2 linked regions of the Halioglobus japonicus genome follow. The protein of the gene in region 1 interacts with the protein of each later gene in a pairwise test. Links are inferred from orthologs where the notes say so. Each region holds a gene or a part of one and is shown on either strand. Other genes may lie near its edges. The genes, in order: ptsN and trkA.

What was found.
Region 2: the proteins of ptsN (region 1) and trkA interact in binary tests that used the Escherichia coli proteins (3 or more experiments, as listed by UniProt). The link is inferred for Halioglobus japonicus from one-to-one orthologs.

Annotation. Positions count from the first base shown.
Region 1 is NZ_CP019450.1:3,761,725-3,769,296, forward strand. Bases 1,676-4,540 are described here. They hold ptsN (PTS IIA-like nitrogen regulatory protein PtsN), read left to right. Parts: upstream 1,676-2,814; coding sequence 2,815-3,267; downstream 3,268-4,540. Other genes in these bases: hpf (ribosome hibernation-promoting factor, HPF/YfiA family), read left to right, coding at 2,519-2,806; rapZ (RNase adapter RapZ), read left to right, coding at 3,272-4,126; BST95_RS17715 (HPr family phosphocarrier protein), read left to right, coding at 4,128-4,397; mgtE (magnesium transporter), read left to right, coding at 4,490-4,540. Outside these bases: lipopolysaccharide transport periplasmic protein LptA, read left to right, coding at 1-38; lptB (LPS export ABC transporter ATP-binding protein), read left to right, coding at 16-741; more of mgtE, read left to right, coding at 4,541-5,842; ribosome biogenesis factor YjgA, read left to right, coding at 5,835-6,356. UniProt on the Escherichia coli protein: Seems to have a role in regulating nitrogen assimilation.
Region 2 is NZ_CP019450.1:577,079-584,658, reverse strand. Bases 4,425-7,297 are described here. They hold trkA (Trk system potassium transporter TrkA), read right to left. Parts: upstream 6,612-7,297; coding sequence 5,238-6,611; downstream 4,425-5,237. Other genes in these bases: BST95_RS20275 (transcription antitermination factor NusB), read right to left, coding at 7,138-7,297; BST95_RS20280 (16S rRNA (cytosine(967)-C(5))-methyltransferase), read right to left, coding at 6,716-7,228; BST95_RS02790 (TrkH family potassium uptake protein), read right to left, coding at 4,425-5,237. Also shown: glyS (glycine--tRNA ligase subunit beta), read right to left, coding at 1-1,010; glyQ (glycine--tRNA ligase subunit alpha), read right to left, coding at 1,007-1,960; BST95_RS02800 (lysophospholipid acyltransferase family protein), read left to right, coding at 2,054-2,947; co-chaperone DjlA, read left to right, coding at 2,978-3,772; more of BST95_RS02790, read right to left, coding at 3,789-4,424; more of BST95_RS20275, read right to left, coding at 7,298-7,580. UniProt on the Escherichia coli protein: Part of the constitutive potassium transport systems TrkG and TrkH. May regulate the transport activity of TrkG and TrkH systems. Binds to NAD(+) and NADH.

The sequences.
Region 1 (7,572 bases):
AGGAAAAGGAAGCCAGTGGCAACACTGATCGCAAGTAATCTGGCCAAGGCGTATAAGGGCCGCGAGGTTGTACAGGACGTTTCCATCCAACTGGAGAGCGGCCAGGTGGTGGGCTTATTGGGCCCCAATGGCGCCGGCAAAACGACCTGCTTCTACATGATCATTGGAATCGTCAAGGCCGATCGGGGCAGCATCGAGCTCAACGGCAACGACATTACCCCACTCTCAATGCACGAGCGGGCCCGCCACGGCATCGGTTATCTGCCCCAGGAAGCGTCCATTTTCCGCAAGCTCACCGTCACCGACAACATTATGTCTATCCTGGAAACCCGGCCGGACCTCAACCGGGCCCAGCGCCGGGAGCGCTGCGACCAGCTGCTCGAGGAGTTTAATGTCCAGCATTTACGGGACAGCCTCGGGCAGGCCTTGTCCGGCGGCGAGCGGCGACGCATTGAAATCGCCAGAGCCCTGGCCACCGAGCCCGACTTCATCCTGCTCGATGAACCCTTCGCCGGCGTCGATCCGATTTCTGTGAATGACATCAAGCACATTATTACGCATCTGCGTGACCGCGGTATCGGCGTACTGATTACCGACCACAACGTCAGGGATACCCTCGATATCTGCGAAAAGGCCTTTATTGTCGGCGAGGGGCATATTATCGCCTCTGGCACCGCCAATGATGTGCTGTCCAACCAGCGCGTTCGCGACATCTATCTGGGCGAACAATTCTCGCTATAGCCCTTGTCCCTTTTGGGGGCACATGTCAACAAGCAAATTTCGCGCCACAACCTTGCCACCCCCGTCAGAGGGGAGCTAAACTTCTTCTCGTTGTATAGCGGTGCACCTCTCGAAGTGCACCTCTCGAAGTGCACCTGAGGGCGCAAAATCCACTCATGAAACAATCGCTGCAGTTAAAGCTGGGCCAGCAGCTGACCATGACCCCCAATTGCAACAGGCAATACGCCTGCTGCAGCTGTCGACCGTGGATTTACAACAGGAAATTCAACAGGCGCTGGATAACAACCCCCTGCTGGAAGCCGGCGAAGACGAGCCGGGGCCGGTAGACAGCCCCCTGACACCGATAGCACCCCCAGCCACGACGGCCCCCTCGAAAACCTGGAGCAAACCGCTACCGCAGGGGAAAACACTCCCCAGGATACCGCTTCGGCGACCCTGCCGGACGACCTACCCGTAGACACCCAGTGGGAGGACCTACTGCCCTCCGGCTCAGCCCCGCCACCCCCTCCCGAGGACGTTCCCGGCAGCGACTTTGAAACCCGCGGCGGTGCGCGCCAGTCGCTGCAGGAGCATCTGCTATGGCAGCTTGGCCTGAGCCGGCTATCGGACACCGACCGAGTGATCGCGCTTGCGATTATCGATGCCACGGACGACAACGGGCGACTGATGTTAAGTGTTGAAGACATCCATCAGTCGCTGCAGGGGCATGAACTGGAGATCGATGAGGACGAGGTTGTCGCAGTGCTGCATATGCTGCAGCAGTTCGAGCCTGCCGGGGTTTGCACGCGCGACTTGCAGGAGTGTCTTCTGGTACAGCTACAGCAGCTACCGGCTGACACCCCCTACCTTGAGCAAGCCCGGCAAATACTGAATCGCCATCTCGGTCAACTCGCCAGCGGCGATTTCAGCCAGATCATGCGCCGCACACGACTGAAGGAAGAGCAACTGAAAGACGTGTTGGGGCTGATTCAGACCCTGGACCCCAACCCCGGGGAAACCTTCGCTCCGAGCGAAGTCGAATACGTTGTTCCGGATGTATTTGTGAGCAAGAAAGACGGCCGCTGGCTGGTGGAACTCAACCCGGACATCGCCCCGCGACTGCGTATCAACGCGGAGTATGCCAGCCTCATCAAGCGCGCCGATAACAGTGCAGACAACACTTATCTCAAGGACAACCTGCAGGAAGCGCGCTGGTTTTTGAAGAGCCTGCAGAGTCGCAACGAAACCCTGATGAAAGTTGCCACCAAAATTGTCGAACATCAGCGCAATTTTCTGGAATATGGCGAAGAAGCCATGAAGCCACTGGTGCTGCACGATATCGCCGAGGCAGTGGAAATGCACGAGTCAACAATATCCCGGGTCACCACCCAGAAGTACATGCACACACCTCGCGGCATTTTCGAATTGAAGTACTTCTTCTCCAGTCATGTGGCCACGACGGCCGGGGGAGAATGCTCCTCCACCGCTATTCGAGCACTTATCAAAAAACTGGTCGCGGCTGAGAATCCGCGCAAACCACTGAGTGATAATAAGATCACCCAGCTGCTGGAGGAACAGGGGATTAAAGTCGCCAGGCGCACCATCGCCAAGTATCGCGACACCCTGCTGATTCCTCCGTCGAACGAACGCAAGAGGTTGGTCTAGATGACGGCGGGCTACCTGCGGGAAAAAGTTACGCGCCGGCCATGGCTTGGTCTAGACTTTACTTCAGAGGATTAAATCCGGTACTGCCGGTTCCGGGCCACCGCCTGGATTCATCAGAAGAAGGAGCAAGTGTATGCAACTGAATGTCAGCGGACACCACGTAGAGGTCACCTCAGCCCTGCGGGAGTATGTCGAGAGTAAATTTGAACGACTGCAGCGACATTTTGATCAGATCACCAACACCCAGGTCACGCTGATCGTGGAGAAAATGGTTCAGAAAGCAGAAGCCAACGTACACATATCAGGGGCTGACATTTTCGCCCATGCGGAGTCCGAGGACATGTATGCCGCGATTGACGCCCTGGCGGACAAGCTTGACCGCCAGCTTATTAAACACAAGGAAAAAACCAGAGGACACTAAACCCAGCCATGCAACAACCGCTGGATAATCTCCTGACTCCGGAGCGCACTGCCTGCCAGGTGCCCGGAGTCAGCAAAAAGAGACTTTTCGAAACCATCGCCCGCATTATCAGCGAGGACCAACTCTCACTCAGTTACGACGAAATTTTCGCCCAGTTCATCGCTCGCGAAAAGCTGGGAAGCACCGGTCTCGGTGCCGGCATTGCCATTCCCCATAGCCGCATTGACAACTGCACCCAGCCACTGGGTACGCTGATCACGCTCGCTGAGCCCATTGACTACGACGCACCGGACGGCCGTCAGGTCGATCTGGTCTTCGCGTTACTGGTGCCCAGTGAAGCGCACCAGCAGCATCTGGATACGCTGGCGCATATCGCCCGCAAATTCAGCGACGCCGAGTTCTGTCAGCGCCTGCGCCAGGCCGACAACACCGCGGCCCTTTACGATCTGGCCACAGGATAGCGCAATGCAGCTTATTATCATCAGTGGCCGGTCGGGCTCGGGCAAAAGTACTGCCCTGCATCAGCTCGAAGATGAAGGCTACTACTGTATTGATAATCTGCCCTGCTCCCTACTCCCTGCGCTGGTAGAGGAAACCCGCGGCGACCACTTCACCCATTTTCGCGGCACCGCCGTGTGTATCGACGCTCGCAATGCGTGGAAGGATCTCGCCAACTTCAGCGCTATTCTGGAATCGCTGCCCGCCTCGGTAAGCACCGAGATTCTGTTTCTCGACGCCCAGGAAGCCACCCTCATCAAACGCTTCAGCGAGACCCGGCGCAAGCACCCGCTGACCTCTGAGGCCCTGGCACTGCCCGAGGCTATCGAGCGCGAATGGCAACTGCTGGAGTCTATTTCCAGCGCCGCATCACTGGTGCTGGATACCAGCCAGATGACCATTTACGAACTGCGCGATGCGATCAAACAACGGCTGCTGGGCGCAGCCAGCGGTAGCATGTCAGTACTCGTACAATCCTTCGGCTTTAAACGCGGCGTCCCCGCTGATGCCGATCTGGTTTTTGATGTGCGCATGCTACCCAACCCGCACTGGGTAAAGGAATTGCGACTCATGACCGGGCTCGACTCACAAGTGCGTGAATTTCTCGAAGCCCAGTCGCTCACGGATGAACTGTTCAACGACATCAGGACCTACCTGGACAATTGGTTGCCTCGCTACCGGGACAGCAACCGCAGCTACATGACAATTGCGCTGGGTTGTACCGGCGGTCAACATCGTTCAGTATATTTGGCTGACCGCCTGTTCCGGCACTATCAGGAGCAGTTTCCAGCCATACACTTACGCCACAGGGAATTGCAGTAAGGTGATAGAAACCCAGGTGACCATCATCAACAAGCTCGGCCTGCACGCCAGGGCGGCAGCAAAGCTTGTGGGCTGCACATCGGCATTCTCGAGCTCCATTGAAGCAGGCAGCGACGGCAATATGGTCGACGCCAAAAGCATCATGTCTGTCATGATGCTCGCTGCAGGCAAGGGCACGGTGCTGGATTTACGCATCGACGGCCGCGATGAGCAGCAGGCGCTGGAAGCCATTACCGCGCTTATCGCCAATCGTTTTGACGAAGCCGAATAACGCCGCGTAACTAATCCCGTTGTTGAATACGGCGCTTTGCCGGATAATTTTCCGGATACCGCGCAGTCGCGGACCACATAGGGAGTGCGGGCATGCCCCATAACTTGGCCAAATCACAGGCTACCCTCGACAGGTTGACCCTGGCGCTCGACAGCGGCGCCATGGTTGACGTGCGGCGTATGCTGAACGGCCTCCTCCCCGCCGACATCGCCCATTTACTGGAATCCTCTCCGCCAAAGTTCCGCCACATTCTCTGGAAAATGGTCGACGTCGAGGTCGAAGGTGAAGTGCTCGGTGAGCTGTCGGATGACTTGCAGGCGCACTTCCTGTCTCGCATGGACGCAGCTGAGGTTGCCACCATTACCGAGGGCCTGGAAGACGACGATATCGCCGACATTCTCCAGCAGCTGCCGGACCGGGTAACCCGCGAAGTCCTCACTGCCATGGACCATCAGGACCGTGCTCGCCTCGAGCAGGTAATGCACTACCCCGACGATATCGCCGGCGGCCTGATGAACACGGACACCATTACCATTCGTGCCCGCCTGACGCTCGACGTTGTTCTGCGCTACCTGCGTCGCCACGATGAGATCCCGGAGATGACCGACAACCTCATCGTAGTCAACCGCACCGATCAATATATCGGCCTGCTGCCCCTGCGGACGCTGTTGGTTTCTGACCCCTCGGCCACTGTGCGCGAAATGATGGTCACCGACATCGACCCTATCCCCGTCGACACGCCCGACGATGAGGTGGCCCGCCTGTTTGAGCGCAATGACTGGGTGTCCGCGCCGGTGGTCGACGAGAGCGGCAAACTGCTCGGCCGGATTACCATTGACGACGTGGTTGACGTGATCCGGGAAGACGCCGACCACTCCTTCATGTCCATGGCTGGTCTGGATGAAGAAGAAGACACCTTTGCGCCCCTGGCAAAGGCAGCGCCACGACGCGCAGTGTGGCTGGGCATCAACCTTGTCACCGCCTTTATCGCCGCTTCCACGATCAACATGTTTCAAGGCACCATCGAGAAGGTCGTTGCCCTGGCGGTGCTCATGCCCATTGTGGCCTCTATGGGGGGCATCGCCGGCACCCAGACCCTGACGGTGCTCATTCGCGGTATTGCGATCGGTCAGGTGGGGAAGAACAACCAGAACTGGCTATTGGTGCGCGAACTTGGTATCGGGCTGATTAATGGCCTGCTGTGGGCGGCCGTGGTGGCAGTTGCCGCCTCACTCTGGTTTGATGACTGGGATATCGGCATTATCATCGCCGCTGCCATGGTGATCAACCTGATTACCGCGGCCTTTACCGGCGCAGCCCTCCCTCTGTTATTATCGCGCCTGAATATCGACCCCGCCCTCGCCGGCGGTGTCATTCTCACCACCGTGACCGATGTAGTGGGCTTTGTCTCTTTCCTCGGCCTGGCGACTCTATTTTATGCGTGACGATCCCGAAGAATTTGACGACGAACTCGAAGAAGGCCCCAGCAAAACCGAAATAAAGCGGCAGATGCTGGCCCTACAAGCCCTGGGCGAGAAACTCACCCGCCTCAAGGACAAGGAGCTGGCGCGCATTCCCATCGAGGATGACCGGCTGATGGAAGCCATCCTGGAATCGCGCAATATCCGCAGTAATAACGCCCGCAAGCGACACCTGCAGTTTATCGGCAAGCTGATGCGCGACGTTGACCCCACACCGATTGAAAACGCGCTTGAAGCCCTGCACAAGCCGGCCAAAGTTGCCAATGAGAAATTTCACGAGCTCGAGGCCCTGCGCGATGACGTGCTCGCGGCAGGAGTGAATGGCGTAGAGAAGGTCATGGCCAAGTGGCCTGACGCGGATCGTCAGCAACTGCGCCAGCTGGTACTACAGGCGCAGCGCGAGAAGAAAAACAATAAGCCACCGGCGGCCAGCCGCAAGCTATTTCGCTACCTGCGTGAACTTCAAGAGCACGCCTAGTCGGCAGTAGAACCCTCATCAATGGGTGAATTGGGGGCCACCGGCTCTACGGCGATTAACGCCGTCTCGTTGGGATCGGGCACGTTGTTGGGGTCCACCGCCTCGACCAGGGCTTCGACCTGGCGCCGTGTTTCATCGTCAAAAATGCGATCAAATTCAATGCTGGGCTCACTCCAGGTACCACCGATGGCGTAAACCCCGCTGGATAGTCGATTAACCTGCTTTTCGAATACCTTCGACACCACGAAGACGCCCGCTGCCACCGGCAGGCCGCCGGCTAGCGCAGCCACCCAGGGCAGGTTATTGGCCACTGGCAGGGTTGCCACCAGTTCGCCATCCAGGGTCTCTGCTTCCAGGTCGGTCTCAAGGCTGAACACAAACCGACTGGAACTGCCCTCTATGGCTATGGCGGGTACTTCCAGGGTTCCACTGGCGAGATTCATCTGCCCCTGCAAACTATTGAAAGGCACCCCCGACTCAAACATATGCGTCAGGCTGAGACGCCGCGCGACTTCAGCCAGATTAAAAATACTCACCAGGCGCAAGGCGCCCGTCGCGCCTGCAGGCGTCTCGAGGAAACGCCCACGCCCCATACCAATATCAATGCGCCCGTCGGATTCTGCCAGCGAGAATGCCTGGGGGAGCCCGGCCAGGTTAACGCAATCTCCAGGGAACCGCTGGCGGTTTCCAGGAAGCGACCGTAATCAAACTGCTCCAGGGTGTCGCCGAAGTCGCTAAATCTCATCGGCGCAGTAAGTTCCGTTTGTTCATTCTGACGCCAGTGCAGCTGCGCAGGCGCCTCAGGGGATAAGCGCAGTCCCGCGATCTCGCCGGTAATATCGCGCGCGTGCACCGACGTGCCTTCGGAGGCCAGACTGAACTGGAACTCACCCAAAGTTTCCTCACCCCGCGCCAGATTCGACACCACCACCTGCATGTCAGGTATCTCCAGCAGCTGTGGCGCAGTTGCCTCTGCAGCGACTTCCTCATCCACCTCGCCCAGCGCGGCACTCATGCCCGTGAAATCGAGATAATCCAGCTTGAGCCCCGCTCGCCCCTCGGTGGGTTGGAAGTAAGTACCGCGCAACCACTTGGTTTCCGCCTGCACCTGCATGATTTGCTGGTCCAGCGCCAGGCTGAATCGGGCGTCAGCAAACTCCTTGCCCCACAATCGCGCCCGGTCCACGTAAATCTCGTCCAGTTGCAGCCGTAGCAG
Region 2 (7,580 bases), 3.2 Mb from region 1 along the record:
TTATCCGTTTCGAAGAAGAAGGCAGCGTCGGCCAGGCGCGGACGAATGACTCGTTCGTTGCCTGCGATCACCTGTACCGGGTCGTTGCTCTCGATATTGGACAGGGTAATGAAGTTGGGTTTGAGCGCCCCGTCGGCGTCGACCAGATGGAAGTACTTCTGGTGCTCTTTCATGGAGGACACGAGCGCTTCGGCGGGCACTTCCAGGAAGCGTTCTTCGAAGGAGCCGGTGAGCGCCACCGGCCATTCCACCAGTCCTGTTACTTCATCCAGCAGGTCGGGGTCGATCACCGCAGTGGCGTTGAGCGCACTGGCTTCAACTTCTACCTGATCGCGAATCATTTGCTGGCGCTCGTCGAAGTTGGCGACCACGTAGGCAGCCTTCAGTGTGTCCACGTAGTCTTCCGGCCGCGCCAGGGTGATGTCGCCGCTGGAATGGAAGCGGTGGCCGCGGGTGACATTGCCTGTTGGCAAGCCCAGCACCTCGCCGTGATCGGCGTTGTCGCCCAGCATGGCGACGATCCAGTGCACAGGGCGCACGAATTCGACCCGGCTGGCGCCCCAGCGCATGCGCTTGGGAATCGGCAGGGCGGCGATGGACTCATTGATAATGTCGTTCAGACAGGATGAGGTCTCAATACCGGGCTCGGTTTTACGCAGGCCCAGGCGCACGCCTTTGGGCGTGTCGATTTCCGCCAGTGCCTCGGGTTCAACGCCCTGCTTGCGCGCAAAGCCAGCGGCCGCTGGCGTCCAGTTGCCGTCGGCGTCTTTGGCGCGGTCGGCTGGCGGTCCCAGCAGTTCGATGTCTTTGTCAGCACCCTTTGTCTGCACCCTGTCGATCAGTACCGCGAGGCGGCGGGGTGATGCAAACCACTGTACTTCGCCGTGTTCCAACTCGCGCTGGGCCAGCCCCATCACGATGCCGTCGCGAAATGCCAGCCCCAGGGATTTCAGTGCTTTAGGCGGCAGCTCTTCGGTGCCGAGCTCTATCAGCAGCGTCTCGGTAGTCATGCGCTTGCCTCCGCTTCAATACGATCGAGCACTTCCTTGCGAATGCCCTCCTCCGCCATGGGAAAGCCCAGGGCTGCACGGGCATCGAAATAGGCCTGGGCCACTTCCCGGGCGAGGGTCCGCACCCGCAGAATGAAGCGCTGGCGCTCGGTCACCGAAATGGCGTGGCGCGCATCCAGCAGGTTGAAGGTGTGGGATGCTTTCATGACCATTTCATAGGCAGGCAGCGGCAGGCTTTTCTCAACCAGCCGCAGCGCTTCTTTCTCACAGTGGTCGAAAAAGCCGAACAGTTGCTCGACGTCTGCTTCTTCGAAGTTATAGCGCGACATTTCCACTTCGTTCTGGTGGAACACATCGCCGTAAGTGACTTTGCCCGCAGGCCCGTCGGCCCACACCAGATCGTAAATGCTGTTAACGCCCTGCAGGTACATGGCGATGCGCTCAATACCGTAGGTAATTTCGCCGGTGACCGGGTAGCACTCAATACCGCCGGCCTGCTGGAAATAGGTGAACTGGGTCACTTCCATGCCGTTGAGCCAGACTTCCCAGCCAAGCCCCCAGGCGCCGAGGGTGGGCGATTCCCAGTTGTCTTCCACAAAGCGGATGTCGTGGATCGCGGTGTCGACGCCCAGGGCCGCCAGCGATTCCAGATACAGTTGCTGGAATTCGGCGGGCGATGGCTTCATGACGACCTGAAACTGGTAGTAGTGCTGCAGGCGGTTGGGGTTTTCACCGTAGCGGCCGTCGGTGGGGCGGCGGCTGGGCTGCACATAGGCGGCGTTCCAGCTTTCGGGGCCCACGGCGCGCAGGAAGGTTGCGGGGTGGAATGTACCTGCGCCAACTTCCATGTCCAGCGGCTGCAGGACGACGCAGCCCTGGTCGGCCCAGAACTGCTGCAGGTTCAAGATAATCTCTTGAAATGTAGGGATTTTTTCAGGCTGATTTGCCACGGGAATACCTGTGAGCGGGTGTCAAAAAGCCGGCTATTATACAGCCTCTTTTGTCGGCATAATACGCGCTTTGCCCGAAAGTGAAATTCTCCCATGAATGGCATTAAAGTGGCCCTGGTGAAACTGCTGCTGCACTTCTGTGCGCTGTTGCCCCTTGCCTGGGCGCGAGCTCTTGGCCGGTTGGCAGTATCGCTGTACTGGCCCTTTGGCGGCCGCAGCCGCAAAGTGACCGAGCGCAATATCGAACTCGCCTTCCCCGATCTCACCGCATCTGAACAGCAGGCGATGGCGCTGGCCAGCCTGCGCGAAACCGGTGCCCTGGCAGCGGAAATGGGCCATGTCTGGTTGCGCCCCTGGAACTATGTGCAGGGCTTGATGGTCAGTGTGGAGGGCGATGCGTTGATAACCGATGCCCAGGCACAGGGCCGCGGGGTAATTGTACTGGCCCCGCACCTGGGCAACTGGGAGATGATAGGCCTGCATGCGGGGACCCTGGGTAGCATGGTGTCGCTGTATGAACCGCCCAAATTGGAAGCGATTGGGCCGATGATTGAGAACGCCCGCCAGCGGGCCGGCGCCACGCTGGTGCCCACCGACAGTCGCGGCCTCGTGAAACTGTTGCGCAGCGTAAAGGGCGGCAAAATCTCCGGCATTCTTCCCGATCAGGCCCCGCGAGATCTGGCCTCCGGGGAGAATATTTCTTTTATGGGAATTGAGTGCTTCACGCCGACGCTCGCCAACAACATGATTCGGCGCACGGGGGCGCTGGCGGTATTTGGATTTGCCGAGCGAGTGCCAGGCGGATTTGCGCTGCGCTACTTCGCCGCAGAAGACGCCATCTACGATGAGGACAATGCCATTTCTCTGGCCGCGCTTAATCGGGGTGTCGAGAAATGCCTGCGCCACTGCGACACGCAGTACCAGTGGGAATACAAACGATTCCGGGTGCGGCCGAAGAACGGCCCCGGGGTATACGACGATTTATAGCAGCCTTCCAGGCAGCTGACAGGAACAACCATGTTTTACGGAAAACTGATTGGCGGTGTACTCGGCCTTCTGGTGCTGGGACCGCTAGGGCTGTTGATCGGCCTGTTCGTGGGCCACTTGTTCGACAAGGGCCTGTGGCAAACCCTGCGCTTTGCATCGCCTGAAAATATTGCCCGCATCAAGCAGAGCTTTTTCGAGTCCACTTTCCTGTTGTCCGGATACATGGCCAAAGCGGACGGCCATATCTCCCAGCAGGAAATCGATCACACGGAAATGGTGATCTCGCAAATGGGCCTGTCTGCGGAGCAGCGCAAGCGGGCGATTGAACTGTTTCGCGAGGGATCGGCTGCCAACTTTCAGCCCGAGCCCGTGATATCACGCTTTCTTGAAGCCACCGGTGGTCAGCAGCAGCTCAAGCAGACGCTGCTTTTCTTCCAGATTTCACTGGCCATGGCAGACCAGGCACTGGACGATGCCGAGCGCGATGCACTCAACCGCATTGCCACGCTGCTGGGGTTCACCCGCGCCCAGTTGGAGCAGATGTTGCGCATGGCCCAGGCGCAGGGTCACTTCCATGGGCACGGCGGTGCTGCGGGCCCCGAGCCCGGTACTACCCTGGAAGACGCCTACGAGGCGCTGGGTGTTAGCAAGGACGTGGACGACAAGAGCCTCAAGCGTGCCTATCGCAAACTGATGAGCGAAAACCACCCTGACAAACTGATCGCCCAGGGCGTGCCGGAAGACATGGTGAAAATGGCCACCGAAAAGTCGCAGGATATTCAGGCGGCCTACGAAATGATCAAGAAATCGCGCGGCATGAAATAAGCGCGCCAGCGCAGACTTAGACCCGCCAGAACATCGGGGTGAATAACACCAGCAGGGTAAAGACCTCAAGGCGGCCCAGCAGCATGGTAAAACACAGAATGGCTTTGGCGGTATCGGAAATCGACGAGTAGTTGGCCGCCACCTCACCCAGGCCCGGCCCCAGATTGTTTATGGCCGCTGCCACCGCTGAAAACGCGGTGGTAAAGTCCAGCCCGGTCGCCATTAACAGCAGCATGATGATAATAAAGCTCGTTGTGTATACCGCGAAGAAGCTCCATACCGCACTGACCACAGACGCTTCTACCCGACGCCTGCCGACCTTGAGCGGAATAATCGCATTGGGGTGAATCAGCTGTTTCATCTCGCGCACGCCCTGCTTGTAGATCAGCATGATGCGCATGGCCTTCATGCCACCGCCGGTTGAGCCTACACAGCCCCCCATAAACGAGAACATCAGCAGCATGACCGGCAAGAAGGAAGGCCAGTGGGCGAAGTCCTGGGTGGCGAAGCCGGTGGTGGTGGTAATGGAGATCGCCTGGAAAATGCCGTGGACAACGGCATCCGATGCAACCAGGACTTCACTGATAATCAGATAGGCGCAGGTGATTGCGACACAGATCAACAGTACGGCGGAGAAAAACCGGGTCTCGGAGTCCTTGCGGTAGGGGGCGATATTGCGGCGCCGCCAGAAGATAAAGTGCAGTCCGAAATTAATCGCTGAGATATACATAAACAGGCTGCATATCATCAGAATGGTATTACTCTCGAAGTAGCCCATGCTGGCGTCGTGGGTCGAAAAGCCACCAATGGCCACGGTGGACAGGGCGTGCGCGATGGCGTCGAACGCGGTCATACCGGCAGCCCAGTAACACACCGCGCAAACAATGGTCAGCGACACGTAAACAATGGCCAGCGCTTTGGCGGTTTCGGTAATGCGCGGCGTCAGCTTGCTGTCTTTGGAAGGCCCGGGTGTCTCAGCCTTGTAAAGCTGCATGCCACCAATGCCGAGCATCGGCAGTACTGCCACCGCCACCACGATAATCCCGATGCCGCCCATCCACTGCAGGAGCTGACGATAAATCAGAATTGACTGCGGCAGTGTATCCAGGCCGACGATAACCGTTGCACCGGTGGTGGTCAGGCCGGAAATAGATTCGAAAATCGCTTCGGTGGTACTCAGATGCAGGCTGTCGGTCAGTGCAAAGGGCAGCGCACCGAACAGGCCCAGTACGCTCCAGAACAGGGAGGTGATGAGAAAGCCATCGCGAATACGCAGCTCGTGTCGGGCGTTCATTACCGGGACCCAGATGGCGAGCCCGGCAAAAAAGGTGATCGACAGTGCCATCAGGAACCCGGTGGCAGTGTTGTCGTCGCTCAGTAGTGCCAGTAGCAATGGCACCAGCATGGTGCTCGAAAACAGCATGAGCAAAATGCCGAGAATGCGCATTGAGACCGAGAGGTGCATTCAGAAGAACCCGAAACCCACGGCAAACAATTTCTCTATCGCACTGATTTTGCGCCGGTCTACGAGGAATAGAATCACGTGGTCGTCCGTCTCGACTACCATGTGGCCATGGGCGATGAGCACTTCTTCGCCACGAACAATGGCGCCAATGGTTACGCCTTCCGGGAGCGGGATCTCGTCGAGGCGTCGACCTACCACTTTGCTCGAGTAGGCGTCGCCGTGGGCGGTGACTTCGATCGCTTCTGCGGCGCCGCGGCGCAGCGAATGCACGTTGCTGATGTCGCCGCGCCGCACATGTGTCAGCAGGCTGCCAATGGTGATCTGCTGGGGTGAAATCGCGATGTCGATTTCATCGCCCACCAGTTCGGCATAGGCGGCATTGGTAATCAGGGTGATGACTTTTTTGGCGCCCATACGCTTGGCCAGCATTGACATCATGATATTGGATTCGTCGTTGTTGGTGAGTGCGCAGAACACGTCGGTGGCTTCGATATTTTCCTGGTACAACAGCTGTGGCTCGGATGCGCTGCCGTTGAGCACAATGGTGTGCTTGAGTCGTTCCGATAACACCTTACAGCGGTCGTAGGATTGCTCGATGACCTTGACCTGATACTGGTCCTCGATGGACAGGGCCAGGGTGGCACCGATGTTGCCGCCGCCAGCAATCATCACCCGTTTGTAGGGTTTGTCGACTTTGCGCATCTCGGCCATGACTGCCCGAATATTTTCCCGGGCGGCAATGAAGAAGACTTCGTCGTCCGCCTCTACGACCGTCGTCCCCTCGGGCATGATGGCGCGGTCCTGGCGGAAGATCGCCGCCACCCGGGTGTCCACCTTGGGCATGTGGTTGCGAATTTCCTGCAACTCCTGACCGACGATTGGGCCACCGTGGTAAGCGCGCACCGCGACCAACTGCACTTTGCCCTCGGCAAAATCCAGCACCTGCAGCGCGCCGGGGTTGGCGATAAGCTGGCGAATATTCTTGGTGACCAGCTGTTCGGGGCCGATGATGACATCTACAGGGACGTGATCGCGGTTGAACAACTGGTCCTGGTGCGCGAGGTAATTGGGAGAGCGTACCCGGGAAATCTTGGTGGGCGTGTTGAACAGGGAGTGGGCGACCTGGCAGGCCATCATATTGATTTCGTCGGAGTTGGTGACGGCAATCAGCATGTCGGCATCTTCGGCGCCGGCTTTATACAGGGTGTTGGGGTGTGATGCGCCGCCGGTGACGGTGCCGATGTCAAGCCGGTCCTGCAGCGCGCGCAGTTTTCCGCTGTCAGTGTCGACGACAGTAATGTCGTTCTGTTCGTTGGCGAGGTGCTCGGCAAGCGTACCGCCAACCTGGCCTGCACCGAGAATAATAATTTTCATGTCGCGGACGGGGCCCCCCTGAATACGGGGAACAATAAAGAAAAGGGTCGCACAATGTAAGAGCCGCAAATGGCAATTTGCACATCAGGGCAGTGCGCGCCTGGTCAGCTTTTTTGCAGCAGCGTGTAGTAAAGCCCGTCGGGGCCGCCGGGGCTGGGTAGCAACTGGCGACCGTGCTGGGTGGGTTGCCCCCAGTCAACCGCAGGCGCTGCGGCGCTGGCGTCGCTGTGTCTCGCGAGAAACCGCGACACTGTGGCATCGTTTTCGCCACTCATAATGGAACAGGTGGCGTATACCAGCGTGCCCCCCTGACGCAGCAGTGGCCACAGCCCGTCCAGAATGTCTGATTGCTGTTCGCTGAAGCCGTCGATGTCCGTGGTGCGGCGCAGCGACTTCACGTCTGGGTGGCGGCGGATAACACCGGTGGCGGAACAGGGCGCGTCAACCAGAATGCGGTCAAAGGCCTGCTCGCCCAGGTTGGACGGTGGCTGGCGGCCGTCGCCCTCCAGCAGTTCGGCGCCCAGCTCTAATCGTTCGAGGTTTTCCTGAATACGCTGCAGGCGCAACGGGTCAACGTCCATGGCGGTGACGTCAGCGGCGGGCTCGAGCTCCAGCAAGTGCCCGGTTTTACCGCCCGGGCGGCACAGGCATCGAGGATGCGCTCGCCGGCGCGCGGCGCCACCAGCACTGCGGCCATTTGCGCTGCCTCGTCCTGGACACTGACATCCCCGAGTCCGAAGCCCGGCAGTTCGGCCACGTCCATGGGCTTGTCGAGGTAGACAGCGGCAGGGCTGTGTGCGCCCGCTCGGGCTGCGATGCCGGCTTTAACCAGCAAGGCGAGATAGTCCTCACGGCTGCCCCGGCTGAGGTTGATGCGCAGGGTCATGGGCGGTTGTTCGTTGTTGGCTGCGATGATGTCACCAGCCTGTTCGGGCCACTCCTGCATGAGCGCGTCGTAAAGCCACTCGG